2 regions of the Anaerostipes rhamnosivorans genome follow, and region 2 is predicted to be linked to the other one. Evidence: predicted binding sites of a transcription regulator. Region 2 holds the regulator's gene; the other holds the start of a gene.
The links. Region 2 encodes NrdR, which represses ribonucleotide reductase genes. Its sites were predicted from a motif close to CACAANATNTTGTG; they were not measured.
Positions count from the first base shown of each region.

Region 1: a site for NrdR is predicted at 13,003-13,016, ahead of AR1Y2_RS16475 (ribonucleoside-diphosphate reductase subunit alpha). Genes of this name have one in related genera too.

Region 1 covers NZ_CP040058.1:3,324,746-3,340,653, reverse strand. The annotation lists gene AR1Y2_RS16535 (HIT family protein) at 1-127, shown strand, start outside; gene AR1Y2_RS16530 (flavin reductase family protein) at 136-735, shown strand; gene AR1Y2_RS16525 (shikimate kinase) at 713-1,222, shown strand; gene AR1Y2_RS16520 (UDP-N-acetylglucosamine 1-carboxyvinyltransferase) at 1,407-2,702, shown strand; gene AR1Y2_RS16515 (phosphate-starvation-inducible PsiE family protein) at 2,721-3,359, shown strand; gene metK (methionine adenosyltransferase) at 3,438-4,628, shown strand; gene ade (adenine deaminase) at 4,641-6,308, shown strand; gene AR1Y2_RS16500 (polysaccharide deacetylase family protein) at 6,310-7,173, shown strand; gene AR1Y2_RS17915 (hypothetical protein) at 7,326-7,463, shown strand; gene AR1Y2_RS16495 (DUF4231 domain-containing protein) at 7,631-7,954, shown strand; gene AR1Y2_RS16490 (N-acetylmuramoyl-L-alanine amidase) at 7,951-8,478, shown strand; gene AR1Y2_RS16485 (AraC family transcriptional regulator) at 8,654-9,514, shown strand; gene AR1Y2_RS16480 (ribonucleotide-diphosphate reductase subunit beta) at 9,597-10,640, opposite strand; gene AR1Y2_RS16475 (ribonucleoside-diphosphate reductase subunit alpha) at 10,662-12,860, opposite strand; gene AR1Y2_RS16465 (alpha-glucoside-specific PTS transporter subunit IIBC) at 13,287-14,843, shown strand; gene AR1Y2_RS16460 (hypothetical protein) at 14,872-15,354, shown strand; gene AR1Y2_RS16455 (6-phospho-alpha-glucosidase) at 15,648-15,908, shown strand, end outside.
Region 2 covers NZ_CP040058.1:1,641,244-1,657,151, forward strand. The annotation lists gene rsxC (electron transport complex subunit RsxC) at 1-791, shown strand, start outside; gene AR1Y2_RS08140 (RnfABCDGE type electron transport complex subunit D) at 805-1,755, shown strand; gene AR1Y2_RS08145 (RnfABCDGE type electron transport complex subunit G) at 1,748-2,359, shown strand; gene rsxE (electron transport complex subunit RsxE) at 2,361-3,062, shown strand; gene rsxA (electron transport complex subunit RsxA) at 3,075-3,650, shown strand; gene AR1Y2_RS08160 (RnfABCDGE type electron transport complex subunit B) at 3,664-4,458, shown strand; gene AR1Y2_RS08165 (YlmC/YmxH family sporulation protein) at 4,567-4,812, shown strand; gene nrdR (transcriptional regulator NrdR) at 4,917-5,366, shown strand; gene AR1Y2_RS08175 (YifB family Mg chelatase-like AAA ATPase) at 5,441-6,958, shown strand; gene dprA (DNA-processing protein DprA) at 6,951-8,033, shown strand; gene topA (type I DNA topoisomerase) at 8,045-10,129, shown strand; gene codY (GTP-sensing pleiotropic transcriptional regulator CodY) at 10,142-10,912, shown strand; gene rpsB (30S ribosomal protein S2) at 11,065-11,793, shown strand; gene tsf (translation elongation factor Ts) at 11,835-12,767, shown strand; gene AR1Y2_RS08205 (hypothetical protein) at 12,930-13,388, shown strand; gene AR1Y2_RS08210 (GntR family transcriptional regulator) at 13,666-15,108, opposite strand; gene AR1Y2_RS08215 (EAL domain-containing protein) at 15,275-15,908, shown strand, end outside.

The DNA.
Region 1 (15,908 bases), 1.7 Mb from region 2:
TTTCCATTTTCATATGCATATCATCCCGAGATATGAAGGGGATACCGTGAGTATGGGATGGAAAGAACTCAGCTATGGGGACGGAGAGATGGAACAGCTCAGGGAAGCAATCAGGAAAGAACTCTAGGAGGCGGCATGTCAAAGATATCTTGGAAGCCGGGCAACATGATCTATCCGCTGCCTGCAGTTATGGTAAGCTGCGGATTGGAAGGAGAGCCGGACAACATCATCACTGTGGCATGGACTGGAACCATCTGCACGAACCCGCCGATGACCTATATTTCTCTGAGACCAGAGAGGCACTCCTACCACATAATTGAAAAAAGCGGTGAGTTTGTCATCAACCTGACAACCAAAGAGCTCGCCAGGGCCACAGACTTCTGTGGTGTGCGTTCTGGAAGAGATCTGGATAAGTTTAAAGAAATGGGCCTCACAAAGGAATATGGTCATCTTTCACATGCACCCTGCATAAAAGAAAGCCCGGTGAATATTGAGTGCCGGGTTGAGGAGATTTCTCCCCTAGGATCTCATCATATGTTTACGGCGCGTGTGGTTAATATCATGGTGGACGATAATTATATGGAAGAAAACGGACGGTTTGCCCTTGAAAAAACCAATCCTCTGATCTATTCCCATGGAGGATATTTTGAGACGGGAAAACAGATCGGAACTTTTGGATACTCCGTGAAGAAGAAAAAAAGGAAGAATAGAAATGATAAGCCAAAAAGGAAATAACTACATTTTAATCGGGATGCCGGGGGCTGGCAAAAGCACGATCGGGGTTTTGCTGGCTAAGTCATTAGGGGCTGAATTTATTGATACAGACCTGGTCATCCAGCAGAAGACAGGAAAGCTCCTGAAGGATATTATCAGTGAGGAAGGAAATGAGACATTCAAACAGATCGAGGAGGATGTCAATGCGTCAGTTGAAGCTGAGAACTCCGTGATCGCCCCCGGGGGAAGCGCCATCTACAGCCAAAGAGCGATGGATCACTTTAAGCAGATCGGTACCGTCATTTACCTGCAACTGAAGTTTGACACAGTGGCTGAGCGGCTCGGCGATCTGGCAGACAGGGGTGTAGTGCTGGACAACGGCCAGACCCTTTGTGATTTATACCATGAAAGAATACCTCTCTATGAAAAATATGCAGACATTACGGTTGATACCGATGATTTAAAGATTGGGGAAGCCTTAGAAAAAGTGTTGGAAAACTTAATATAGTGTGATATACTGATAAATATGCGAGTAAGCGGCATGGAACTTCTGGACTTATGCCAGGGTATTTTGTGCCTGCCTGAGGGTATGTATTGAAAAAGATACGCTTATTTTTTAGCAGAATGGATAGATTATTGATAGAGAATGAATGATTCGATTGATTGAATAGAGTTTTATATAGAGGTGTATGATGGAACAATATATCATTAAAGGCGGAAACCCACTGGTAGGAGAAGTTGTTATCGGAGGCGCGAAGAATGCTGCCCTGCCTATCTTAGCAGCAGCAGTTATGACGGATGGAACGTGTGCTATTGAAAATATGCCGGACGTTAGGGATACAAATGTTTTGCTCCAGGCGATGGAAGGCATCGGAGCAACAGTAAAAAGATCAGGAAAACATGAAGTGGTGATCAGCGGAAGCGGCATGAATGCGGATTGCGATGTAGATAACGAATATATCAGAAAGATCAGAGCATCTTACTATCTGATCGGTGCTCTTTTAGGAAAGTATAAAAGGGCGAGAGTAGCTCTCCCAGGAGGCTGTGAGATAGGCAGCAGGCCCATTGACCAGCATATCAAGGGCTTTAAGGCGTTAGGCGCCAGGATTGAGATTGAAAATGGTATGATCACGGCCACTGCAGATGAACTGATCGGCTGCCACATTTATATGGATGTGGTATCTGTCGGTGCGACCATTAATGTTATGATGGCGGCAGCTTTGGCTAAGGGCAATACAACGATTGAAAATGTGGCAAAAGAGCCGCATGTTGTTGACGTTGCCAATTTTCTGAACAGTATGGGTGCCAGCATCCGCGGAGCAGGTACGGATGTGATTAAGATCAAGGGTGTGGAGAAACTCGGAAACTGTGAGTATTCCATTATTCCGGACCAGATCGAGGCGGGAACATTCATGACAGCGGCTGTTGCCACAAAAGGTGACATCACGATCAAAAATGTCATTCCCAAGCATCTGGAAGCCATCAGCGCAAAACTCGAAGAGATCGGAGCGCAGGTGGATGAATTTGATGACGCAGTCAGAGTCGTAGCCACCAAACGGCTGGATTCAACCCAGATTAAGACCCTGCCTTATCCAGGATTCCCGACAGATATGCAGCCTCAGATGGCCGTGTCATTAGCTCTGTCTAACGGGACCAGTATTGTTTCAGAGAGTATTTTTGAAAACCGTTTCCGCTATGTGGATGAGCTGACCAAGATGGGAGCCAGGATCCAGGTGGACGGAAGAACAGCCATCATCACCGGAGTTAATCTATTTACCGGTGCAGATGTTTCAGCACCCGATCTGCGTGCAGGGGCAGCCCTGGTCATTGCGGGTCTTGCGGCTGACGGATACACTACAGTCAGCGATATCGGCTATATTTACCGTGGATATGAAGGTTTTGAGAAGAAGATCCAGAACCTCGGCGGAGATATCAAACTGGTGAACGATGAGAAGGAAATCGCCAGATTTAAGCTGCGTATCGTATAAATTAAGGGGGAATTGCCGGTGCGACAATACCTGAAAAACGAAGTGTTTAAGATATCCAAATGGATAGAGTTTTATTTATCAGCCCTGATTACCATTGCGGTTATCGGCGGCGGAGTGTGGATGATCAAGGATCTGATCGCCATTTTATCAGGCAATCCAGAGTCTGATGCGATTTATCAGTTTGTACTCAATGTGTTTAACCTTGTGATCTGCGTGGAGTTCATCAAGATGCTGTGTAAGCACACGGCTTCTACACTGGTGGAGGTCCTGATGTTCGCCATAGCCAGACAGATGATTGCACAGCACACAAGTCCGATGGAAAACCTGCTCTGTATTTTTTCTATAGCGGTTCTCTTTATTATAAGGAAGTATTTCCTGGACCGTCTTGAGGATATTGACAAGACCGTATTTTTGCCGAATCAGAAGATTGCAAAGGTGAATGAACTGGTACATGTGAATATTCCGGAGGAATATAAGGGTGAGTCAATCGGAGAAGCGGTGCTCAAGGGCATTGATCTGGAAAATGAAGAAGTAACATGTGGGCATTGCTATTATTTCCCTGGCGGAGCGCTCCGCGTATCCAAAGTTGTCGCAGGACAGGTGAAGGAAGTGGAAGTTATCCGCAGCAGAAATGTAAACATTATGCCGAACTTATGATGTTAAATTGAAGTAGGTCCGACCAGTTCGGGCCTTTTTCGATACATATGAATATCTTTAGAAGCGAAAGGAGCATTTATGGAAAAAATACTATTCACATCAGAATCTGTCACTGAAGGACATCCGGACAAGGTCTGCGACCAGATTTCAGATGCCATTTTAGATGAACTTTTAAAACAAGACCCGATGAGCCGGGTAGCGTGTGAAACCTGTACCACCACAGGGCTTGTGATGGTTATGGGTGAGATCACGACCAACGCTTACGTGGACATTCAAAAGGTTGTGCGCCAGACACTTACAGATATCGGTTATACAAGGGCAAAGTACGGGTTTGATGCCAGCACCTGTGGTGTTATCACTGCCATTGATGAACAGTCCAAGGATATTGCGCTCGGTGTGGACAAGGCATTGGAGGCAAAAGAATCTGACATGTCAGATGAAGAACTGGATGCCATTGGGGCAGGAGATCAGGGAATGATGTTCGGTTTTGCCACAAATGAGACTGAAGAATACATGCCGTATCCAATTTCCCTTGCCCATAAGCTGTCAAAGCGGCTTACGCAGGTGCGTAAAGAAGGGATACTTCCTTATTTAAGACCGGACGGTAAGACCCAGGTCAGCGTGGAATACGATGAGAACGGAAAACCGCTCCGCCTGGAGGCAGTTGTACTGTCCGCGCAGCATGATCCTGAAGTGGAACAAGACCAGATTCATGAGGACGTCAAGAGAGAGATTTTTGATAAGGTGCTGCCGGCAGAGATGGTAGACGAACATACGAAGTTCTTCATCAATCCTACCGGACGTTTTGTCATAGGAGGCCCTCAGGGAGACGCGGGGCTTACAGGAAGAAAGATCATCGTGGATACTTACGGTGGATATGCAAGGCACGGCGGGGGAGCGTTCTCCGGCAAGGACTGTACAAAGGTAGACCGGTCTGCAGCATATGCGGCGCGTTATGTGGCAAAAAATATCGTGGCTGCCGGGCTGGCAGATAAGTGTGAGATCCAGCTGTCCTATGCCATCGGAGTGGCACACCCTACTTCCATCAATGTGGATACTTTCGGAACAGGAAAAATATCAAGCGAAGCTCTTGTGGAGCTGATCAGAAAGAACTTCGACTTAAGACCGGCAGGAATCATCAAGATGCTCGATCTGAGAAGACCGATCTACCGTCAGACATCCAACTATGGACATTTCGGAAGAAACGATCTGGATCTTCCGTGGGAACGCCTGGACAAGGTCGATATATTGAAAGAACAAGCTCAATAAAAGGACGGTGTCATGACATACGATCTGGTATTTAAAAATGGAACAATTGTAGACGTCAAAAAAAAGACTTGCTTTCAGGCAGATCTGGCCGTATCAGATGGGAAGATCGCCGCAGTCGGGGATTTCACCGGAGAAAAGGAGATCGACTGCACGGCAAAAGTGCTATGCCCGGGATTTATCGATGCCCATGTGCACATAGAGTCCAGCATGGCGGCACCGTGTGAGTTTGCCAATGCAATCCTTCCCCACGGGACGACAACCGTGATCGCAGATCCACATGAGATGGTCAATGTCAGCGGAAATGAAGCTGTGAGATATCTTCTGGGTGCCACCGAAAATCTTCCCGTTTCGGTCTATGTGATGCTTCCGTCATCAATTCCTTCCACTCCGTTTGAAACTAATGGGGCAGATTTCACGTCTAAAGATATGGAGACGTGGATTGGACATCCAAGAGTGCTCGGCCTGGGAGAGGTCATGTGTTATCCGGATGTCCTGGCTGGAAGTAAGGAGATCATGGATAAGATCGCTCTCTGTAAGGATAAGGTCATAGACGGCCATGCACCGGGACTGACAGGTGAAGATCTGAGAAGGTATATAGAAGCGGGAGTCATGACAGACCACGAATGTACATCATTTGCGGAGGCAGAAGAAAAATGGAAAGCCGGCATGAAGATTCTGATCAGAGAGGGCAGTGCGGCCAGAAATGTGGAGGCCATTGTGACGGGCTTGGTTGAAAAAGGTCTCAGCACAGAAGAATTCCTCTTTTGTACGGACGACAAGCATCTGGACACCATTGAGCAGGAAGGCCATATCAGCTTTAATGTGAAGAAAAGCATCCGGCTGGGCCTGAAGCCAGAGGAGGCCATAGCTATGGCAACCTGGAATACTGCACAGACCTACGGACTCCAAAACATCGGATGCCTGGAAAAGGGGTATGACGCTGATATCGTCGCATTAGATTCCCTGGAGGATTTCAACGTTCTCCAGGTCTATAAAAAAGGTGTCTCTTCACAGGAGATGCTTTCAGAGGGGAAAGAAGCGGATACGGATTACGGGGCCATGCTTCACACAGTGAATGTAAAGCCGTTTCAAAAGAATCAGCTTTTGCTGCGCACACAGGGGAAGGTACCTGTCATAGGGCTGGTACCGGGACAGATTATTACAAAGTATCTGATGGAACAGGTTCCGTCAGAGAATGGGCTGTTTCAGCCAGATTCTGTGTATTCTAAGCTGTGCGTGTTTGAACGCCACCGGGGAACCGGGAATATTACAGCTGCACCGTTAAAAGGATACGGTATCACTGGAGGAGCCATTGCCACCTCGGTAGCCCACGACTCGCACAATATCATAGCGGCGGGAGACAGTGATGAGGATATCATCAAAGCAGTGGAAATCATTCAGGATATGCAGGGGGGCTATGCGCTGGTGAGAAATGGTGAAGAGGCGGGAAGGCTTCCGCTTCCCATTGCAGGACTTATGAGCACATGGCCGGCAAAAAGAATACAGGAGCGGATTGACGCTATGGTACAGACAGCAAGAATGATGAACATATCAGAGGATTGTGATCCGTTTATTACACTGTCCTTTATGGCGCTTCCGGTGATTCCGGAACTCCGCCTTACGGACAAAGGGTTAGTCGATGTAAGTAACTATCAGATCATAAAGGACAAAGGAGAATAGAATGAGCAGAAGAAGGAGAACAAGAAGGAGATGGAATAAAGCCGGAATCGCTGTATGGATTGCTTTGGCAGTAGTAATCGCTGCGGGAGGCCTCTGGTTTATCCGCTCTGGAAAGACAAATTACACAAGTGTAAATGACGGAATCGGGGAGATGACAGCTAAGGCTAATGAAGGCCTGATGGATAAGGGTACAGGAGAAGAATTAAAAGAATCTCTGTATGTGCCTAGAAAAATTGACAAGGCGAAAAAGCTGATCGCTTTTTCTTTCGATGACGGACCGGCCAGGGAAAACACAGACAGGATCGTTAAAGCTTTGGATAAAAACGATGCCAGGGCAACTTTCTTCATGCTGGGGCAGAATGCAAAGCTATACCCAGAACTGGTGAAAGAAGTCATGGATTCCGGAAATGAAGTGGCAGGACATTCATGGAACCATCCTCAGCTTACGAGGATCGGAGCTTCTGGGGTTCAGCTCCAGATGGAGAAGATGAACGGCGCCATTTCTAAGGTGACTGGATCCGATGTGGGACTGCTACGGCCACCGTATGGTGCCATCAACGATACTGTTAAGGCAACGGTAGACGCGCCTTTGATCTTGTGGAGCATTGACACATTGGATTGGAAAACTTTGAATACCAATGCCACAGTCAACACGATCTTAAAACAGGCCAAGGACGGGGATATTGTCCTGATGCATGATATTCATAAACCTTCTGTGGCGGCAGTGGAAAAGGTCCTGCCTCAGTTAAAAGCGAAAGGATTTGAAGTGTGCACAGTATCTGAACTGCTGGAGGCAAAAGGGATCAAGATAGGCAAGGGAGACGTAGTCATCAGCGCGAACCAGATCAACAAATATAAAAAATAGATTACATAATCAGTGATTCACCTGCTGTAGATGGTGATTCACATTGGAGTCATTGAAATTACCGGATGGAGTTTATATAATAAATGTAACCGGATGGAGCACATCCACGCGGAAGACAGACGGTGATTGCAGACGGCTGCAGGTGATTAGATATGAAGGGCAGAAGCCGGTTTACGGCTTTTGCCCTTGTTTTATTTCCTAGAGGGGCTGGGGAGATGAGGCGGACCCATCTGCTTTGCCCTGTCATGGGATGGAAAGGGGGCGGATATGAGTTTTGCTTTGGACAATGATATGGATTACATTCATTATTCAAGGGAGAGTATGGGAGAAAGCCATGCAGGTGCCAGATTTTATCATCTAGCCTGCGGGTATGCAAAATCTGCGGAATCGTGCAGAATCAGGTATTATCTGCTGTCAGGCATCTCCATCTGTCTGCCGCCTCTGATCCTGGTGGCCAATGCGTTCGGCGAGCTCATTTGGAAGGGACAGTATCCTGCATATGGCCGTGGCCGTGCTCTCAGGTCTGGCAACCATCGTGGGAGGTTTCCTCGCACTGGGAAAGTACCATGAAAACTGGATCAGCCGCAGAAGGTGTGTGGAGCTTCTGAAAGCAGAGGGAAACAAATACATAAACCATGTAGTCCCTTACAATGTAAAGAACCGGGATAACTTGTTTGTCCTGAACATGGAGAACATTGTCCTGAATGAGAACAAGACATGGACCAAAGGAGAGAACGGTCCGCAGGAGGAACAGAGAGAAAAAAAGGAGGATACAGAATGAAAAAAGCAGTGATTTCAGTGGGACACAGTATCTTAAAAAACGGCATGTGTACATCGGCCAGCGGCGTTGTCAATGAGTACCAGTACAACAAAAAGCTTGCACCTCTTGTGAAAGATTATCTGGAAAAGAACGGATGGACTGTAGATGTGATCGTATGTCCAGAAAAGAAATTTGCATCAAAGACAGAAGAGAAGTCTTATAAACTGCCATTGATCAATCAAGGTGGATATGACCTGGCAGTGGAACTGCATTTAAACGCCAGCGACGGGGCCGGACACGGTGCGGAAGTCTACTATAAGACAGAGACGGGGAAGGCATATGCGCAGAGAGTGCAGAAGAAACTGGCCACGGTGTTCCGGGACAGAGGCGCCAAAAAGGACGACCATCTGTATTTTCTGAATGGTACAAAACCGGCTGCTATCCTTGTGGAAAGCTTTTTCTGCGACAATAAGTCTGATTGTGAATGTGGAAAAGATATAAAAAAAGTGGCACAATTAATTGCGGACGGTATCGCCGGAAAATGAGTGTAACTTTCTATGGAAGTATTTACCCCCTGCCACAAAACCATTGATAATACAGACAGTTCTGTTAATATGAAAGAGAACTGTGTCGTACCGGAAGCTTCTCTTTTCAGTGCATAGAATGAGAGGAAAGTTTCACGGTGCAGGTGTATTCTTTTATTGCAGGAAGGAGATAGAAATGGAGTGGATTAAGAGACTGAACCAGGCGGTATCCTATATTGAGGAGCATTTATCGGAGGAGATAGACTATGAGGAACTTGCTAAGATCGCATGTTGTTCCACCTATCACTTTCAGAGAATGTTTTCCTACATTGCAGACGTGCCGCTTTCAGAGTATATCCGCAGGAGGCGGATGTCCATGGCAGCGGCGGATTTAAGCGGCGGAAAAGAAAAAGTCGTGGATATAGCCTTAAAGTACGGCTATGACTCACCCACAGCTTTTAACCGGGCGTTTCAGAGTATTCATCACGTTGCGCCTTCGGCGGCGAGAAAAAGCGGAATTATCTTAAAATCCTATCCTCCTATCAGTTTTCAGATCACAATAAAAGGAGATGTAGAGATGAATTACAGAATTGAGACAAAAGAAAGCTTTCGTATTATCGGAGTGTCAGCGCCGATGGACAAAGATGTGGAAAAAAACTTTCAGATAGTGCCGGGGCTGTGGACAAAAGCTGCGGCAGACGGAACCGTACAGAAACTGGTCTCCAAGATCGGAAAAGAACCGCAGGGGATCCTAGGGGTCAGCGCATGTGTGGGCAGCCTGGAGGATTGGAAATATCTCATAGCGGTTTCCAGTGAGGATCCGTTGGAAGAGGGATGGGACGAGTACACGGTGCCTGCAGCCACATGGGCTATATTTAAAGGGAAGGGCAGTATGCCAGGATCTATCCAGCAGCTGGAAAAAAGGATCGGCACTGAGTGGCTTCCCAACTCTGGATATGAATTCGGAGAGGCGCCTGACATTGAATTGTATCTGAACGCAGACCCTGAAAATGCAGAGTATGAGGTCTGGGTACCGGTAAAAAAGAAAAGTGAATAAGCAGTAAAAAGCCAGAAATCCGGAGAAAGATCAAAGACGATTCTTTCCCCGGATTTTTGTGATTGCAAAGATCTTAAACATATTAAAGGTCATCGATCAAAGCGGTGCTTTTTGCATATGCGGTACTCTTTGCCTCAAAAAAGTCGGTCTTAATCATGTTGGCATTGGAAAACTGGCTCACCCAGGACATAGATTCCGGTTCTTTTTCCCTGCCTGGATAAACAGGAGCAAAGCCGAGATTCTGGCACCTTAAGTTTCCAAGATACTGAATATATTCTGTCACCATTTCTTTTGAGAGCCCCTTAATGTCATTGCCGATCACATAGTGACCCCAGCGGATTTCCTGCTCACAGCCCTTTTTGATCATTTGGCGGTAAACCTTTATATGGCCGTCGTCAAATAAAGAGGGCTCTTCTTTTTTCAGTTCCAGCAGGATATTTTTAAACAGCCATAAATGGGTGTTCTCATCCCGGTTGATATACCGGATTTCCTGCACTGAACCAGGCATGCGGTGGTTCCTTCCCAGGTTATAAAAAAACATAAAGCCGCTGTAAAAATAAATTCCTTCCAGGATATAGTTGGCGATCAATGTCTTGACAAAGGACTCAGCATTTTTATATTCCTGAAATTCATTATAAAGATCTCCGATAAACTGGTTTCTCTCAAGCAGGTAAGGATCCTCCTTCCATTGGTACAGGACATGATCCCTCTCCTGAGGTTCACAGATTGTATCCAGCATATAGCTGTAACTCTGGCTGTGCACGGCCTCCTGAAATGTCTGGATAGATAAACATAGGTTTACCTCATTGGCGGTGATATATCCGCTGACGTTGGGAAGGTTGGCGGTCTGGATACTGTCTAAAAAAATGAGGAACGATAGGATTTTGTCATAGGCACGGCGTTCCGGTGCCGGAAGCTGTTTATAATCCTTCATGTCAGATCCCAGGTTGATTTCCTCAGGGATCCAGAAATTATTCATGGCCTGGCGGTACCAGCTGCTGACCCATGTATACTTCATATGGTTGAAATCATTCAGATTGGTTGTATTGCCGTTGATCATCCGGCGTTTTAAAACGTCGGTGTCCCCCTGGGGATTAAACAAAGGTCTTTTCATAAGTTCTGCCATTTCTTTTCTCTCTTTCTATGCTCATGAAGAACAAACTTCACAATCTTCCACCTCCAGGCTTTTGGAGCGCATGTAATAAATCGTCTTTACCCCCTGTTCCCAGGCCAGAATGTAAAGGTCCAGAACCTTACGGAAGGTGTATTCATTTGTTATATATAGATTCATACTCTGGGCCTGGTCAATGTGTCTTTGGCGGACTCCACACGCGCGCACCGTCCATGTCTGGTCGATATAATGGGCGTTTTTATAATACCAAAAGGTATCCATGGAAAGTTCAGGGGCCACTCTTGGGACAAGGCCGTATTTTTTTTCCTCTAAAAAGTACCGATTCATGACAGGATCCAGACCTGCTGTGGTTCCCGCAATGATACTTGTGCTGCTGGTAGGAGCTGCAGCAAGCAGATAACCGTTTCGCAGGCCGTGTTCCTGGATGCGGTCTTGAAGCTCTTTCCAGCGTCCGTTTACTAGATTTCTCTTTGAAAAATAAGCGCCTGTCTGCCAGTCACTTCCCTGATAGTACGGATAGCTTCCTTTTTCCTGCGCGATCCGGCTGCTGGCCTCCAGGGCGGCATAGTGGATATCGGAGAACACCTTTTCCGCAAATGTAAGATGGTCCTCGCTCTCCCACTGGATTTTATGTTTTGCCAGCATATGGTGGTATCCGCTGACACCCAGTCCCACGGGACGGTATCTTTTGCTGTTGATCTCAGCAAAAGGAACCGGAAAATAATTCAGGTCAATGACATTGTCAAGGGCCCTGACAGCGCTCTCAGTCACGTATGCCAGCTTGTCATAGTCCGTGACAGGCAGGTTGCCAAGTGAAAGGCTCGCCAGATTACACACCACAAAGTCACCGGGCTTGGTGACAGTCACTACGACCTCCTCGCCGTCAATGATCTGGATTTTCTGCTCCGTCTGTTCTGAGGCACTCATGTTCTGGGCAATCTCGGTACATAGATTGCTGCAGTAAATGATGCCTTTATGCTGGTTGGGATTTGCGCGGTTTACATGGTCTCTGTTGAAGGTAAACGGAGTCCCGGTTTCCGCGGCACTTTTTATGATCATACGGACGATCTCTTTTATAGGAATTACACGTTTTTTAATCCGTTCATCCCGGACACAGTCCAAATATTTTTCCGTCCATTCACTGCCCCAGCAATCTTCCAGAGAATATCCTTTTACGGTGAGGATCTCATGGGGACACATTAAATACCAATCTCCTTCTATATTATCCCGTGCCTGTTCCCAGAAATAATCGGGATAACACACTGCGGGGAAGACGTCATGTGCCTTCATGCGCTCATCTCCGTTGTTTGTTCTGAGATTTAAGAATTCCGGAAGATCCCTGTGCCACACATCAAGATAGACGGCCACGGCGCCCTGGCGCATTCCAAGCTGGTCCACCGCGACAGCAGTATCGTTTGCCAGACGGATCCAGCGGATCACACCTCCGGCGGCTCCCTGAAAGCCCCGGATAGAGCTTCCGCTGGCCCGTACCTTGCCGAAATAAAGCCCCATGCCGCCTCCGAACTTGCTGACTTTGGCAAAGCTGTCGATGCTTTTGTAGATGCCGTCCAGGCTGTCCGGCACAGTGTCAATGAAGCAGGAAGAGAGCTGATGATACGGTTTTCTGGCATTTGACAGGGTCGGTGTGGCCATGGTGACTTGTAAAAGACTCAGCATGTCATAAAAACGTTTCACCCAATGGGATCGATCCTTTGTCTCCTTCATAGCCAGGTGCATGGCAATTCCCATAAACATTTCCTGGGGTGTCTCCAGAGGGTTCCCCTGATGGTCACGTATTACGTACCGGTTAAGCAAAAGCTCCAGGCCTGAGTACTGAAACAGGTCATCTCTCTCGGGCCGGATCCAGGAAGAAAACAACTGGATATCTTCCTTAGAATAATGGCCTAAAATATACTCTCCGTATAAGTTTTGTTCCGTTAAAAATAAGATCTTTTCATAGAAGCTGTGAATGTGATACTCTTCCAAATGAATTTGAACCTGAAGTTCAAATTCAAGCATCTTGATCCGTGCCGCAATGTTCTCCCATTTGGGGGCTTCCTGGGAAGTGAGCTCTGCCGCGGCCTTCACAAGAAGCAGGAGTTTTTCCTGATCCCTGGTGCCTTGCTTTAGAAAGCTCTGGAATTTTTCATATAAAAGTTTAAGGCTGTATTCTTCCTGTGGGAACTCTTTTTGTATGGATGTAAGAAGTTCCATAACAGAAATTTCTTGTGAACGAAAGGCTCCGGATATCTTTTTTGTGAAATAGAAGGTGCCGTTAAGGTCCTTGGAAGTTTTCTTGTTTTTCATATTCATTGTTTCCCTTTCAACTATATGTAGGATGATAAAGCTATCTTAACACAAGATATTGAACTTGACAACGGAAATCAAGAATAAATCATATCGAAATAGAGACGGAAAAATATACCTCCTGGGAAATTTCACAGGAATTGTGCAGCTTCCTTGTTTGATAACCCCTCTCCCTAAAGTCTTTGTATATATTGATTACATTTTCAAGGTCTGTTAGGATGAATTTGTTGAAAATAACAACACAGCAAAAACAGCAGATTCCGGCTGATGTGTTGTGCTCAAAACCTTGGCGCCGGGCTTTGAGGTCAGTTGACAAAGAAAGGATGAAAAATTATGATGCAGAAAATTCAAAAATTCGGCGGGGCGATGTTTACTCCGGTTCTCTTGTTTGCCTTTGCAGGTATTGTCATAGGGATCGGAACTCTGTTTACCACAGAGACGATCATGGGAAGCCTTGCTGCTCCGTCCAGTATGTGGTACAAGTGCTGGAATGTACTCCTGCAGGGCGGCTGGACCGTCTTTAACCAACTACCACTGTTGTTTGTGGTCGGACTGCCGATCGGAATGGCAAAGAAACAAAATGCCCGGTGCTGCATGGAGGCACTGGTACTCTATCTTACCTTCCACTATTTCCTGAGTACCATTCTCTCTCAATGGGGAGGAGTTTTCGGTGTTGATTTTGCACAGGAAGTTGGCGGCACAAGCGGACTTACAATGATTGCAAACATTAAAACCCTGGATATGGGGATGATGGGCGCCCTTGCGATTGCGGGGATCGTTATTTATTTACATAACCGTTTCTTTGACACGGAACTTCCTGAGTGGCTGGGAACTTTCAGCGGTTCTACTTTTGTGTTCATGGTCGGATTTTTTGTTATGGTTCCGGTAGCAGTGCTTGCAGCATTCTTATGGCCCAAAATACAGCTTGGTATGTTTGCATTCCAGGGATTTGTCAAAGGAGCCGGTGCTCTGGGTATCTGGGTATTCGTTTTCCTTGAGAGGGCATTGATCCCATTTGGCCTGCACCATATTTTATACTCACCGTTCTATTATGATAATGTGGTCGTGCCTGGAGGTCTTTATTCATACTGGGCAACCAAACTGCCAGAGATTGCAGCATCAACTGCATCTTTAAAATCACTCGTGCCAGTAGCTGGATTTACATCTACAGGTTTTTCAAAGATTTTCGGATGTCCGGGAATTGCGCTGGCCTTCTACTCAACAGCAAAGAAAGAAAAGAAAAAGAAAATTTTAGGCTTATTGATTCCGATCACCCTGACTGCTATTTTCTGTGGTGTTACAGAGCCGATTGAGTTTACATTCCTGTTTGTGGCTCCAGTATTGTTCGTTGTTCACGCACTGCTGGCTGCGACCTTGTCAACCACCATGTATCTGGCAGGTATCGTAGGAATCCACTCTGGCGGAGCTATAGAGATGGCATCCCTAAACTGGATTCCACTCATGGGAAATCACTGGAAACAATATTTACTTTTACTTGTTATTGGGCTTGTATTTACTGGAATTTATTTTGTAGTGTTTAAGTTCCTCATCCAGAAGTTTGACTTTAAGACACCGGGACGTGAAGATGACGACGAAATAAAATTTGCGTCCAAAGAAGAGTACCGTGAAAAGAAAGGTTCCAAAGAGGAACAAAAGGTCCAGTTTGCCAATTTGATCTTAGAAGGTCTGGGAGGCAGGGACAACATTGTGGATGTGACAAACTGTGCAACAAGACTCAGGGTCAATGTAAAGGATGAGACTTTATGCAAAGATGACCCATATTTCAAATCCATCGGAGCCCATGGCTGTTCTGTCAACGGAAAGTCATACCAGGTGATCATCGGCCTGAAGGTACCGAGTGTGCGGGATGATTTTGAAAGTTTACTGTAAAACAAAGATTTAGAAAGCAGGGATGAGAATGATGAATGTAAGAACCAGCGGTTTAGACAGGTATTATAATATAGCAAAGGTGCTCCTTTGCCTGACGCCTTTTGTCTGTCTTGCGTATCTGTCTATGGGTGCGGCAAGGACGGGAGGATCCATATCAATGGCCATAGGGGAAGATCCTAAATTGGCTGTTATGTTCCTGGTATCAATGATCAACCCATTTATCGCATACCTTTTGATCTTTATGCAGAAACGGCTTGCCCTGGACGCTGGTTATGCGGCCGTCAACCTGTCCCTGCTGATCGCAGCGCAGATGCTGCTCCAGAACGTATGGTATATTCTCCTTTTGGGATTCCTTCTGTACAAAACGTTAAAGACTTATGGAATCACACTGAGAGAAGCCTTTAAGAAGGAATGGAACAATAAATTTTTGGGAACCGTATCCGGAAGCCTAGTGGTCATGGCGTTAGCAGGTATCTGCCTATTTGCCACAGTTAGGATCGCAATGCATTGATAGAAAGTCCTGCAGAAGAATTCAATTCTGCAGGGCTTTTTTTCGTGAAGGACCATGGAGGTTACCAGACTTTCTCTACGATAGTTATTCTCCATTGTCGGAAGGAGGCCTTTCCAGAGCTGACTGGAGATAATGGAGAATAACTCTTGGGAAAATTCACAGGTTTTGTTCCATGAAACGGAAGCAAAGACCACTCCCTAAACCCTGTAAATGTATTGTCACCGCAGGCTTTCCGGGTGTACTATTTGGTCAGCGAAGAAAACAACAAAGCAAAAGCTAGGAGGATGTTGATTATGGAAAAGCAGAAATATGCAGTTACAGTGGCAGGCGGGGGAAGTACTTTCACACCGGGGATCGCACTGATGCTCTTAGAGCACATGGACCGTTTCCCGATCAGAAAGATTATGTTTTATGACAACGATGCCGAGAGACAGGAAACAGTGGCAAAGGCATGTGAGATTTACTTAAAAGAGCATGCGCCGGAGATTGAATTCGGATATACGACAGATCCTGAGACAGCGTTTACGGACATTGATTTTGTACTGGCACATATC
Region 2 (15,908 bases):
TGGAAACTCCGGAGGTCCTCGTGGAAGGGCTGAATATCGTACTGGATTTATTCCCAAAAGCAAAGGGGATCATTGCGGTGGAGGACAACAAAAAAGATGCCATTGCCAAAGTGAGCGAGTGTGTCAAAGGAGATTCCAGGATAACAGTAGCCGAATTAAAGACTAAATATCCTCAGGGAGCAGAGCGTTCCCTGATCTATGCCACCACCGGAAGAGCGATCAATTCCAGCATGCTGCCGGCTGACGCAGGATGTATTGTGGATAATGTTGCGACCATTGTTGCCATCAAGGATGCGGTGAAAGAAGGAAGACCTCTATTCAGACGCGTTGTGACAGTGACTGGGGATGCCATTGAGAGTCCGAAAAACCTTCTTGTGCGTACCGGAACCAATGTCAATGAACTGATCGAAGCAGCAGGAGGATTCAAAGGACAGCCTGAAAAGGTGATCTCCGGAGGACCGATGATGGGAATGGCCATGTTTACCACGGATGTCCCGGCGGTCAAGACATTTTCCTCTCTGCTGGCATTTACAAAAGATCCTGTATCAGCAGTGGAGCCTAGCAACTGTATCAACTGTGGGCGCTGTGTCAGTGTCTGTCCTCAGAAGTTAATGCCGGCAAGGTTGTCCGTTCTGGCAGATAACAACAATTTTGAAGCATTTGAAGCGCTTCACGGAGATGAGTGTGTGGAATGCGGGTGCTGTTCTTTTATCTGTCCGGCGAAGAGAAACCTGGCACAGTCAATGAAGACAGGACGTAAGCAGGTCTTGGCAAATCGTAGAAAGAAGTAAAGGAGAGGTACATATGAACGAAACATTATATCGTGTTTCAGCAAACCCGCACGTAAGGGACAAAAGCTCAACACAAAGCATTATGCTGGACGTAATCCTTGCATTACTCCCGGCTACAGTTTTTGGTATCTATATCTTCGGTGCATCTGCGGCTGTGACTATTGCGGTTTCTATCGTTACCTGCGTAGCTGCCGAGTATATCTATCAGAAATTAATGAAACAAAAAGTATCAGTAGGTGATTTAAGCGCGGTCGTAACCGGCCTTCTGCTGGCACTCAACCTGCCGGCAGGCGTTCCATTCTGGATGCCGGTACTGGGCGGTATATTTGCGATCATCGTCGTAAAACAGGTTTTCGGAGGATTGGGCCAGAATTTCATGAACCCTGCATTGGGTGCCCGTTGTTTCCTGATGATCTCCTTTGCGGCAAGGATGACTACATTTACCTATGACGGAGTGACCACAGCCACACCTCTGGCCCTGCTGAAAGCAGGAAAGAGCGTAGATCTTGGAAGGATCTTTACAGGATTTATTCCGGGTACGATTGGAGAGACATCTGCCGTACTTCTGATCTTAGGCGGCATTTACCTTGTATTAAAGAAAGTTATCTCACCGATGATCCCATGTATCTACGTGGCAACGGTGGCTGTTTTTGTATTGCTTTTTGGAGGACATGGCTTCGATCTTACTTATATGGCGTCTGAGATTTTTGCAGGCGGACTGATGCTCGGCGCGATCTTTATGGCAACCGACTATGTGACCTCACCGATCACTTCCAAGGGCAAGATCATCTTCGCCGTTCTGTGCGGACTTCTGACCGGTATTTTCCGTCTGTTCGGGCCGATGGCAGAGGGTGTTTCTTATTCCATCATCATTGCGAACCTGATTGTTCCTCTGATTGAGAAGATTACAGTTCCGACACCGTTTGGAATTGTGAAGGCAAAAGGAGGCAAAGACAATGAATAAAAGTTTAGTAAGCGATTGTATTAAATTATTTATCATCACTCTGGCTGCCGGCCTGATCCTTGGTTTCGTCTACAACGTGACCAAAGATCCGATTGCAAAGCAGGAAGAAAAGACAAAACAGGAGGCGTACAAAGCAGTATTCAAAGACGCGGACCGTTTTGAAGCAGTGAAATTAAATACAAAAGAGATCAGTAAAGCTTTGAAGGCAAAAGACCTTGGACAGAATACAATCAACGAGATCGCCAAAGCAGTTGACAAGAACGGAAAAGAACTTGGATATGTTTTCTCTGTGACAAACCCTGACGGGTACGGCGGTGACATCACTCTTTCTGTAGGTGTGAAGGATGACGGTACGGTCAACGGATATGAGACCTTAACGATCTCCGAAACCGCAGGTCTTGGTATGAAGGCAAAAGAAGATGAATTCAAGAGCAACTTTACAAATAAAAAAGCAAAACAGTTTGAAGTCGTAAAAGACGGTTCCGGGAAGAATGACGACTCTAAGATCGACGCCATCAGCGGTGCTACGATCACCAGCCGCGCAGTCACAAGCGGAGTCAACAGCTGTGTTGCATTGATGGATACATTGAAAGGAGGTAATTGAGATGAAAAGTAATCCAGTAGAACGTTTGATCAATGGTATTGTCAAAGAAAATCCTACTTTCGTCTTAATGCTCGGAATGTGTCCTACCCTTGCGGTTACAACATCCGCGATCAACGGGGCAGGCATGGGGCTTTCTACTACAGCCGTGTTAATGTTTTCTAACTTGATCATCGGTCTTATGAGAAATGTGATTCCCGACAGAGTCCGTATTCCGGGTTATATTGTTATCATCGCGTCATTGGTTACGGTTGTTCAGTTCCTTTTACAGGGCTATGTGCCGTCTCTAAATGCAAGCCTTGGAATCTATATCCCTCTGATCGTTGTAAACTGTATCATCCTGGGACGCGCAGAGTCCTTTGCATCCAAAAACGGAGCAATCCTCTCTTTCTTCGACGGTGTCGGAATGGGACTTGGATTTACCATTGCCCTGACGGTGATCGGAGCTTTCCGTGAACTTCTCGGTGCAGGGACGATCTTCGGTGCAAAGATCATGCCGAGCGCTTACGAGCCAATCACGATCTTCATCCTGGCTCCCGGTGCATTCTTTGTCCTGGCCTGCCTTGTAGCGGCCCAGAATAAAGCAAGAAGCAAAAAACCGAAAAAAGCAGGAGAGCCTGAGTCTTCCGGCTGCGGCGATTGTTCCAGCTGCGGAAACGGTGCCTGTGGAAGCCGGTTTTTCGATAACAGTGTGGATGACAAATAGGGAGGGTGAACAATGTCAAATTTATTATTAGTCGCAATCGGTGCGGCATTAGTTAATAACGTAGTTTTGAGCCAGTTCTTAGGCCTTTGTCCTTTCCTTGGTGTATCCAAGAAGGTAGAGACTGCCGGCGGAATGGGTGCTGCGGTTATTTTCGTTATCACCATCGCCTCAGCAGTTACATATTTCGTGTATGCCGGGATCCTTGTGCCGCTTCATCTGGAATATCTGCAGACCATCGCATTTATCCTTGTCATCGCGGCATTGGTACAGTTTGTGGAAATGTTCTTAAAGAAGTCTATGCCGGCTCTGTATGAGTCCCTGGGTGTATATCTTCCGCTGATTACGACCAACTGTGCTGTACTTGGTGTAGCTTTAAATAACGTTCAGTATGAATATAATTTTATCACCAGTGTTGTCAATGGATTCGGAGTGGCTGTGGGATTCACCATCGCCATTGTAATTCTGGCTGGAATCCGTGAAAAATTAGAATACAATAACATCCCGGAATCTTTCAAAGGAATGCCCATCACTCTTGTCACGGCAGGTTTGATGGCGATTGCTTTCTTTGGATTCTCAGGAATCATATAGGGAGGTAGCAAAAATGGATATTACAGCAATTATCCTTGCGGCCGTTGTGGTCGGAGGAATTGGTTTGGTCATTGCTATTCTTTTAGGAATCGCTTCTGAGAAGTTCAAGGTTCCGGTAAATGAAAAAGAAGTAGCAGTCCGCGCGGAACTTCCTGGAAATAACTGTGGAGGATGCGGATATGCCGGATGTGACGGACTTGCAAAAGCCATTGCAAACGGTGAGGCGGCAGTAGGTGCCTGTCCTGTAGGCGGGCCTTCGGCTGCAGAAAAGATTGGTGCTATCATGGGTGTGGAAGCAGGTGACTTTGTGAAGCAAGTGGCATTTGTAAAATGTGCGGGGACCTGTGAGAAGGCGTCAAACAAATATGAATACACAGGCCAGATGAGTTGTGTAGAAGCGATGAACGTACCCGGAGAAGGACCGAAGGGCTGCTCTTTTGGATGTATGGGATTCGGAAGCTGCGCCCAGGTCTGTCCTGAGGATGCCATTTCCATTGTCAACGGCATTGCGTATGTTGACAAAGAAGCATGCATCGGCTGTGGAAAATGTACCGATATCTGTCCAAAGGGCTTGATTGAACTGGTTCCTTACGACAAAAAGCATTTAGTACAGTGTAATTCAAAAGACAAAGGAAAAGATGTCATGTCCGTGTGCAAAGCCGGATGTATCGGCTGCGGTCTCTGTGCAAAGGAATGCAAGCTGGGAGCAATCACCGTAGAAAATAACATTGCCCATGTAGATTATGAGAAATGTGTCAACTGCGGTCTTTGTGCAAAGAAGTGTCCGAAGAAGATCATCACTGCATAATAATAGAATCAGAAAAGGCTGTATCTGTGATTCAGATATGGCCTTTTTTTGCACCTTTTTTTATCACGGGCATACACTATTATAACTATTTTTCTGGGGTGGCTTATCATGAAATTTTTAGAGTTGAGGGAGAAGGATGTCATTAACTGCCGGACCGGAGATAAACTGGGATGTGTGATAGATCTGGAATTTGATCCCGGATCAGGACAGATCTTATGTCTGATCGTTCCGAAGGCTACAAAGGTGCTTTGCTTTGCAAAAGGGGAATTTTATTATATTCCGTATAAAAGAATCGTGAAAATAGGCTGTGATACCGTATTGGTGGATATAATTGAAAAAGAATGTTTGAAGTGATTTAGAAAAAATGATATACTTCCCTTAATGAATGGAAATTTTTGAGGCAGACATGTTCTGCCTCTCACAAAAGAACAAAGTAAACATCCCGGGAGGTAGAAAAGATGAGGTGCCCTTATTGTGGAAGCGAGAATTCCAGAGTTATTGATTCCAGACATTCGGAAGACAATAATTCCATACGCAGAAGAAGACAGTGTGATGACTGCAGCAAGCGTTTTACGACTTATGAAAAGATAGAGACAGAACCGCTGTCAGTGATCAAAAAGGACAAAACCAGGCAGATGTATGACCGCTCCAAGATCAAGGCCGGCATTGTGCAGTCCTGCCATAAGCTGCCCATCTCCATGGGACAGATTGACCAGCTGGTGGATGAGATTGAGACAAAGATCTATAATCTCGGACAGAGAGAAGTGGAGAGTTCTGTCATCGGAGGAATTGTCATGGACAAGCTCAAAGAACTCAACGAAGTGGCATATGTGCGTTTTGCGGCCATATACAGAGAGTTCAAGGATGTGAACACATTTATGAGTGAACTGAAAAAATTGCTCAAATAATTGTAAAAATATAGAATATATGATAAAATAGTACATATTGTAGGTTGTAAGGCTTCCGGAGAGAAGGAGGCTTTATGTTTTGTTCGATGATCAGCGGCATTGTCTCAGGTGCCGCAGGCGTTATCATACAGGTTGAAGTGGAACTTCGGAGCGGTCTCCCATATTTTACTATGGTGGGCCGCCTTTCTAATGAAGCAAAGGAATCCAGGCACAGGGTAGAATCTGCCCTGCGGGCTCTTGGATGCCCGCTTCCGCCCATGAAGGTTACGGTGAACTTATCTCCTGCCGATATCAGAAAGACAGGTACCGCATTCGACCTTCCCATCGCAGCGGCCGTTTTGGCTGGTCTTAACTATATCCCAATTAATAAAGAATTGAAGATCTGTATCCTGGGGGAGCTGGGCCTTGATGGCAGTGTCCACGGGATCCGTCAGTGTCTTCCGATTATACTGGAAGGAAAAAAGCAGGGAATCCGGCGGTTTATGGTACCCTATGACGATATGGAGACGCTTGGACACGTAAAGGATGTGGAACTGGTCCCGGTAAAACATCTGTCTGATGCGGCAGATTTCTTCCGCCGGGGAAAGATCCTTTCTTATGAATATTCAAAGAAACAGAAGAACCTTACAAAAAAAGCTTTTGATTTCTCTGAAATTAAAGGACAGGTGTTCCTAAAAAGAGCTCTGGAGATCGCAGTCACCGGAAGGCACAATATCCTTTTGATCGGTCCTCCCGGGTGCGGCAAAACCATGGCAGTCAATTGTGTTTCTTCTATTATTAATAGTTTGACAGAGGAAGAATACTTAGAGGTACAGTCACTCTACCAGGCAGCTGGAATCTATAGGGATGCGGAGGATTTCTGCCCGCCTTTCAGGATGCCCCATTCCTCTATCTCAAAAGGGGCGCTGATTGGTGGGGGAGCGGTTCCAAAGGTCGGAGAGATCACGCTCAGCCACAAAGGCTGTCTTATATTAGACGAATTATCGCAGTTTGACTCCAAATGTCTGGAAGCTCTGAGACAGCCTTTGGAGGACCGCCAGATTATTTTAAACCGGCTTGGGAGAGACTATACCATGCCGGCAGACTTTTTCTTGATTGCCGACATGAATCCCTGTCCCTGTGGCAACAGCTTTACTCCGGAGGCGTGCCGCTGCAGTATGAGTGAGAAGCGTTCTTATTATCATAAGCTTTCCGGCCCCATCCTGGACCGTTTTGATCTGGTCATTACGGTGAGGCAAGAGGCAAAAACCTCAGATGCTGTTTCGGAGAATTCGGCTTTAGTCAGAGCCAGGATCCGGAATTCTGTGGCAGAGGAGCAGAAGGAACTTTTGGGCACACCGTATGCATACTATAGTCAGGTGAAAGCGGAGGATTTGAAAAAAATCTGTCCTTTAAATTCAAAATGCAGACAGATTTTAAGAGAAGAACAGAACAAACATCATATTTCTATGCGTGGTGTTCATAAGATGATGAGAATAGCAAAAACCATCGCCAGGATGGAGAATAAAAGAAGGATTGAGGAGGCACATCTCATCGAAGCACTATCCCTGAGAAATATGGAGTTTTTATCGGAGGTGGCTGGGTGTGAATGAGAAACTTTCTTGGTTTTGGTTTACATCCCTTCTGGAGATGAACCGGAAAACACAGGGGGAGATCCTTTCCGTGGCAGTCCATCCGGAGGAACTTCGGAAACTCAGCGGAGAAACAGCAATGACCCTTCTCTCAAAGAGACAGTACCAGTTGTTTCTTAAGACCAGGGAGGAGTCATATATCTGTAGAAGATATGACAGATTAAAAGAGCAGAATGCAGATTATATTATATGGAAAGAACCGGATTATCCGGAAAGGCTCAGGCAGATTTATGACTACCCTTTCGGTATTTTCAGAAAAGGCCGGCCGGTCGATTCAAGCCTTTCCATTGCCATGGTTGGAGCCAGATCCTGTACCCTGTACGGAAGGGAAATGGCAGAGTATATGGCGGGGGAACTGTCAAAAAGGGGTGTACTCATCGTCAGCGGTATGGCCAGGGGGATCGACGGTGCGTCCCATAGAGGTGCACTGCAGGGTAAGGGAACAACGGCGGGTGTCTTAGGCTGCGGTATCGACCAGGTTTACCCAAAAGAACACCGAAAACTGTACCAGCAGGTGCAGGAGAGGGGAGTCATCTACTCTGAGTATGGGCTGGGTGTGGAGCCGTTTTCATTTCTTTTTCCGCAGAGAAACAGGATCATCAGCGGCCTGGCTGACGGTATCTTAGTGGTGGAGGCCAGGGAGAGAAGCGGATCTCTGATCACAGCAGACTGCGGATTGGACCAGAACAAAGAAATTTTTGCTATTCCGGGCAATGTGACAAGTTCTGCATCCAAGGGCTGTCATCACCTGATCCAGCAAGGCGCCAAGCTGGTTTCCACTCCGGAAGATATTCTGAATGAATTTCCAAAATTCAGAGATATTTCACATAATGTCTGTCAATTTGATAAAAATTCACTTGCTAGAGGTGAAAAAATGGTGTATGATGTTTTGAGTTTGGAACCCAAATGTCTGGAACAGATAGCCCAGGAGTCAAAACTGCCGATTCCGGAGGCAGTGACATCTTTGTATTATTTAGAACGGCAGGGGTTGGCAGAAGAAATACTGAAAAATTATTACATAATAAAATATAATTAAGAGGTGCAAAAATGCCAAAATACTTAGTAATTGTAGAATCACCAGCGAAAGCAAAGACGATCAATAAATTTTTAGGGAAAAATTATACAGTCATTGCGTCCAACGGTCACGTGAGGGATCTCCCGAAGAGTACCATGGGAATCGATCTGGAACATAATTTTGAACCAAAATATATCACGATCCGCGGCAAGGGAGAAGTATTGGCAGCATTGCGGAAAGAAGTAAAAAAGGCTGATAAAGTTTATCTCGCAACTGACCCCGACCGGGAAGGGGAAGCCATCTCATGGCATTTGTATTATGCCCTGAAGCTGGAGAATAAGAAATGCAGCCGTATTACATTTAATGAGATCACCAAGAATGCAGTCAAGGAATCCTTAAAGCACGCCAGGGAGATCGATATGGATCTGGTGGATGCCCAGCAGGCGAGACGTGTCCTGGACCGGATCGTGGGATATAAGATCAGTCCTCTTTTATGGGCAAAGATCAAGAGAGGGTTAAGTGCGGGCCGTGTACAGTCTGTGGCGCTTAGGCTGATCTGTGACCGGGAAGAAGAAATCAACGCATTCATACCGGAAGAATACTGGTCGCTGGACGCTTTTTTGAACGTGAAGGGAAGCAAAAAGCCTCTGGAAGCAAAGTTTGCAGGTGATAAAGACGGAAAGATTGAGATCGAAAATGAAGAACAGCTGAACGAGATCCTCTCCAAGCTTGAGGGGGCAAAGTTTAAAGTTGACAATGTGAAAGTTGGAGAGCGTATCAAGAAAGCACCTCTCCCGTTTACAACAAGTACCATGCAGCAGGATGCGTCCAGCAAGCTGAATTTTCCTACAGCTAAGACCATGAGGATTGCCCAGCAGCTGTATGAGGGTGTGGACATCAAAGGGAAAGGCACTGTCGGACTGATCACCTACCTGCGTACAGACTCCACAAGGATTTCTGAAGAAGCAGACAAAAATGCCAGAGAGTTCATTTCCGAAACCTACGGAAGTGATTTTGTGGGAAACGGACAAGTTGCGAAGAAAGACAACAAAAATGTGCAGGATGCCCATGAAGCCATCCGCCCTACTTACATCGAAAACACCCCGGCCAGCTTAAAAGAACAGCTTTCCAGAGACCAGTTCCGTCTATACCAGCTGATCTGGAACCGGTTCATGGCCAGCCGAATGAGTGCAGCGAAGTATGAGACTACATCGGTAAAGATCGACGCCAACGGATACAGATTTAACGCTTCAGCATCAAAGATTGTTTTTGACGGATTTTTGACCGTTTATAACATTGACAATGAAAAATCAAAAGGAAATGTCATGCTGAAAAGCATTGATACTTCCACGGAGCTGAAATTAAAAGAGTTTGATCACAAACAGCATTTCACCCAGCCGCCGGCACACTATACAGAAGCTACACTGGTGCGTACGTTGGAGGAACAGGGAATCGGGCGTCCGAGTACCTATGCGCCGACCATATCTACCATCATCGCCAGAAGGTACGTGGTAAAAGAGAAAAAGAATCTCTATGTGACCGAGCTGGGAGAAGCAGTCAACACCATGATGAAAAAGGCATTTCCGTCTATCGTGGATGTACATTTTACCGCAACAATGGAAGCGCTGCTGGATATGGTAGAGGAAGGAAAAGTCCACTGGAAATCAGTAGTGGAAAACTTCTACCCTGATCTGAAGGAAGCGGTTGAGGCTGCGGAAAAAGAACTGGAACAGGTGACTATAGAAGATGAGGTGACGGATGTGCTGTGCGACCAGTGCGGAAGAAACATGGTCGTCAAGTACGGGCCGTACGGTAAATTTCTCGCCTGTCCGGGATTCCCGGACTGCAGGAATACAAAACCTCACTTTGAGAAGATCGGAGTTCCTTGTCCGCTGTGCGGAAAAGAAGTCGTCCTGAAGAAAACAAAGAAAGGCCGGAAGTACTATGGCTGTGAAGACAATCCAGAATGCGAATTCATGTCATGGCAGAAACCTTCTACTGTCAAATGTGAACGCTGCGGCAAATACATGGTAGAGAAAGGTAAAAAACTGGTTTGTTCAGACGAACACTGCGGATATGTCTGTGATCTGCCGAAGGAGGAAGAAGTTACAGAATAATAAGGAGTAGCTATGAGTGTACAATTATTAGATAAAACCAGGAAGATCAATAAATTACTGCATAACAACAACTCGCAAAAAGTTGTATTTAATGACATCTGCCAGGTATTGATGGAAGTCATGGATTCTAATGTGATCGTTATCAGCAAAAAGGGTAAGATCCTAGGCATACAGAATTCAGACGAGATCGAGTCCATCCAGGAGATGATCAGCGGCAAGATCGGAGATTACATTGACACAGATTTGAACGAGAGGCTTTTGACCATCTTATCCACCAAAGAAAATGTCAATCTTCAGACTCTTGGCTTTGAAAGTGACATTCACCACTACTGCGGGATCATTTCCCCGATCGACATTGCGGGAGAGAGATTCGGCACTCTGTTTATGTACCGGGTGGAAGACGATTATACCATCGATGACATTATCCTTGCAGAATACGGAACCACAGTCGTGGGACTGGAAATGATGCGTTCCGTCAGTGAAGAAATGGAAAGTGAACGCAGAAAACGGAGCATCATTGAGTCCGCGTTCCGGACCCTCTCATTTACCGAGCTGGAAGCTGTCCATCATATCTTTGATGAACTGAGCGGAAGTGAGGGGATTCTGGTCGCCAGCAAGATTGCCGATCGGTTTGGGATCACCCGGTCTGTCATCGTCAATGCGCTGCGGAAACTGGAGAGCGCAGGGGTGATCGAATCCCGCTCTTCCGGTATGAAGGGAACATACATCAAAGTGGTAAATGACCTGATTTTTGACGAATTAAACAGATCCGGGCGTATCTAAGCTGAAATTGCGAAGTTTTTCTTGCAATCAATAAAACAGATGTGCTATACTGTCAAAGGTAAAAATAAACACGCCGTTGGAATTCCGGTAGGTGCCGGAAGGTTTGCCGGGGTAATGACAATGGTGGAAGCATAACCAAAGGAGATTTTTTTATGAGCGTTATTTCAATGAAACAGTTATTAGAAGCAGGTGTTCATTTTGGACATCAGACCAGAAGATGGAATCCTAAAATGGCTCCGTATATCTACACAGAGCGTAACGGAATCCACATCATCGACCTTCAGAAATCCGTAGGAATGGTTGACGACGCATACAACGCAGTAAAAGAATGTGTTGCAGAAGGCGGAAAGATCTTATTCGTAGGAACAAAAAAACAGGCTCAGGATTCTATCCAGACGGAAGCAGACCGCTGCGGAATGTTCTATGTAAACCAGAGATGGTTAGGTGGAATGCTTACAAACTTCAAGACAATCAGAAGCCGCATCGATCGTTTAAAGAAGATCAAAAAGATGGAAGAAGACGGAACATTTGAAGTTCTTCCGAAGAAAGAAGTATTAGAATTAAGAAAAGAAATGGACAAATTACAGAAGAACTTAGGCGGAATCGAAGAAATGAACGACATTCCGGATATGATCTTCATTGTAGATCCTAAAAAAGAGAATATCTGTGTTCAGGAAGCACATGCATTGGGAATTCCTCTGGTAGGTATTGCTGATACAAACAGTGACCCGGAAGATTTAGATTATATCATTCCTGGAAACGATGATGCGATCCGTGCAGTGAAGTTGATCACATCCGCAATGGCTGATGCTGTTGTAGAAGCAAACCAGGGAATGGATGCTGCTGATGTGGAAGCAGAAGAGGAAGCTGCAGAAGAATAAGATTTAGATCTCAGTGATAATTTTTATTTGGAGGAGAAATCATGGCTATTACAGCAGGAATGGTAAAAGAATTAAGAGAAATGACCGGAGCGGGAATGATGGACTGTAAAAAGGCATTAAACGCTACCGACGGAAATATGGAAGCAGCTGTTGAGCACTTAAGAGAACAGGGACTTGCAAAGGCTGAAAAGAAAGCAGGACGTGTTGCGGCTGAGGGATTGGTTGCCACAAAACTTTCCGATGACGGAAAGAAAGCTGCCATCGTGGAAGTAAACTCTGAGACAGACTTCGTAGCTAAGAACGAGCAGTTCCAGGCTTATGTTGCAGAAGTGGCAGAGCAGGCACTCACAACAGATGCAGCAGATATCGACGCTTTTCTTGCAGAGGAATCCAAAGCAGAAGCAGGAAAAACTGTGAAAGAAGTATTAGACGGCAAGATCGCCATCATCGGTGAGAACTTAAACATCCGTAGATTTGCACAGATGGACGCAGCAGAAGGTTTTGTTGCCTCTTACATCCATGCAGGCGGAAAGATCGGTGTATTGGTTGAAGTTGAGACAGATGTTATCAACGACGAGATCAAAGAAATGGGTAAAAATGTAGCTATGCAGGTAGCTGCTATCATGCCGAAATATACAAGCAGAGATGAAGTTTCTAAAGATTATATCGATCATGAGACTGAAATCTTAAAAGCTCAGGCAAAGAATGAAAATCCGGACAAGCCGGACAACATCATCGAAAAGATGATCATCGGTCGTCTGAACAAAGAATTAAAAGAAGTTTGTCTGTTAGACCAGGCTTATGTAAAAGCTGAAGACGGAAAACAGTCCGTAGGCAAATATGTAGAAGAAGTAGCAAAAGCGAATTCTGCAAAGATTACGGTCAAAGGATTCATCCGTTTCGAAACAGGCGAAGGAATCGAAAAGAAAGAAGAAAACTTTGCTGAAGAAGTGGCAAAGCAGATGGGAAACTAATCCGTTATTGATTGGATTACCATTGTAGATAAAGGGTCGTTGTGAAAACAACGATCCTTTTATATTACCTATTGTAAACAGAATGTCTTGACAGCATCAATCCTTTTAAGTTAGAGTTTATTTGAAACAAGGATTTTTTAGTAGTGCAGGGAGGATTATAATATGCAAAATTTCTTTGAGTCATTGATATGTGAAGGTAAAAGTACGACACTGCCTGAAGAATTTAATTATTTTGAAAAGCTTATCGGCAGTTGGAACATAGATTATGTTGACAGTAACAATGCTAGTGTGATAAAAGGCGAATGGCATTTTTCATGGGTTCTTGAGGGAATGGCAATACAGGATGTTATTATTCTGCCAGATTATGAATACGGAACATCTCTTCGCATCTATAATCCTGATACACATGCATGGGATGTCGCTTATGGGTACACGGGAAATATAATTCGGCTCGAAGCAAGAAAACAAGATGATATGATCGTTCTTACCTACATTAATGATGAAAGAAGAAAGTGGGTTTTTACCAAGATTGAGGATCAACACTTCTCTTGGAAGAATGTCACTGTAAAAGATGATGGTAAATGGCACATAAATGCCGAGATATATGCAGAGCGCATTTGAGCACTGCAGAAAATGTGAAAAACTCCCTTGCGATAAATTTGAACTGACCCCCAATAGTTAGACCTAAAAATCTAACGGTTGGAGGTCAGTTTTTTGTTCTGCTATAGGAAATTCCTCCGGAATCCCCTATAGCATAAAACGCTCCGCGAGGATGCACACGATGTGCCAAGGAAGGCTGCTTTGCAGCCGCACATTGGCGCGCAAAGCGGAGCAAGTCCCTCATGATTGAGGGATACAGGGAGTTGAAGCGGACTTGTCCGCTTTGTTCTTAAAAAAGTCAAAAGCCTGTGATTTCTTCGACCCCATCAACGCCGATTTCCAAAAGGGTCTGTTTTGCCGAAGCAAAATTATTCTGAAACAGAGTCTGGAACGTTTCGGAAAGCTTTTCGTAGTCTGCACAGGCACAGCTTTTTTTGATTGATGCGGAAATCTCTGGCCACCCGGCAACGGACTCCGCACCGGTTTCTTCCAATCGCAGGATACTACCTTTTAATAACAGGAGTGTAAGTTTGCTGTAAATCTCCCGTATAGCAGCCAAAGGACTGTATCTGATTACAGCCTGCAGTCCGACACTGACCGTTTGTACCAGAGACTTCTTTTCTTGGGTTATGGACGCGGCTTTGGAAAGTTCCTGTAATGTTTGATGCGGGATATGTGGGAGTGCTGAAAGCATAACCGGTCTGCTGATGATCGCCAGAATCTGCAGGGCTTCTAAAAAATCTCTCATATTATCATCCAGAGTCAGGTCCTTTAGTTTGTATGGGATCTCAGGACCGCCCCGGGAAACAACAAAAGTTCCGACGCCGTTGACGGTTTCTGTGACACCTAATTTATTCAGAAGAGCGATGGTGCGCCGGACAGTTATCGCAGAAATATGATAAATCTCTGCTAAAATATGCCCGTTTGGAAGGCGAGAACCAACAGGATAGACCCCTTGGTTGATTTTACAGAGTATTTCGATCGCAACCACATCACAGTAGCGGGTACGTCCTTTACGGGGTTCCCAGCTGAAGGGTTCCTGTTCTATAGAAGATGTATCGCATTCTATAAGATAATCTTTTATGGCATCAAAAAATGTGCTGCTTAATCCCTCAAGCTTTTCTTGAAGAGCAGAGACGGAGTCCGGGTGTTGATCCTGGATACAGTGTGCATATTCTGAAGCGATATGCTGTAAAAAGGAATCACCTTTTTCTTTTCCATATTTCAAAGATAAAATATCCAGGAATGCACTCTCAGAAAACGAACTGATATCATAATAGAGACTGAGTACGGTCTTGTTGCCAAACAGGTGCAAGGAACGGTCAAACTGCTGATAGAGACTGAGACCCGCATGCTGTCCCTGGGCAATTTTTCTTAACCAGAGGGAAGGAAGCGTTTTTTTAAAATGCTGAAGGTTGTAAGTACAGAGTGCAGGAGAGATCAGCTCTAAACTCTGGCATAAATCCAATAGTGATTTTATGTGCCGTTTAAATACGTCGCTTTCTAGATAATTTTCATAGGGTTTCTTTAGGACTGCTGTGGCACTTCCGCGGTGAAGTTTTATCTGTCCATTCTGTTCAAGCATTTTGAGCGCTCTCTGGGCAGGACAGTAAGAGACATGGAACCGGTCAGCAATCTCCTTTGCGGAGGGGAAGCGTTCCCCGTTATCGTAAAAACCCATCTGTATCTTACCCGAGAGATTACGGTAAATGATCTGTTCCTGACTGTGGTAATTAGACATATCCTGATTCCTTTCTCGCTGATCCGATTCGTACATAATTATGCTGTTATTATCATATCACAGATTATTTTGTACAGGATGATATTTTACCTGAACAAAGCAATATATGATATAATATGAACAAGGTCGGTGCATTCGTATTATTTGATGTAAGGGGGAAACGAAAATGACAAACAAAGAAAAGTTCGGTTGTCTTACAACTGGTGGGGCCCCTATGGATTCGTCAGAAGTAATGATTTTTGAATGGGATATAGAACAAGATAGGATTACGTGTTCACAGAGTGATGGAGTGCAGGTCCATTCCATGGACGTACATTTTGACGTGGACAGGACGTTCGATACATCTATCCGCATTCATCCGGATGATATTCCGGTTCTGGCTGAATTCAGGGAACGGGTAAGGCAGGGAGATCTTTATTCTGTGTCGGAATTCCGTTGCAAAAATTCTGAGGAAAACTATACATGGTGCAGGATATATGCTATTACCCAGTATGACAGTCATAAAAAACCAGTAAAGGCAGTCGGAACATTCTGGAATATTCAGGAAGAAAAGCTTAGGATCCAGAAATTACGGCACAGGGCTGAAAAAGATGCCTTGACAGGAGTTTATAACCGGAAGGAGACAGAAGAGCGGGTAAAAAAGTATCTTGAGGAATACCCGGAAGAGCAGTGTGCCCTGTTTATGATCGACACGGATAACTTTAAACAGATCAACGACACAAAGGGACATATGCTGGGAGATGTGGTCCTCATGGAAATGGCTTCCGGTATGAAAAAGCTGATGCGAAAAAGTGATATTG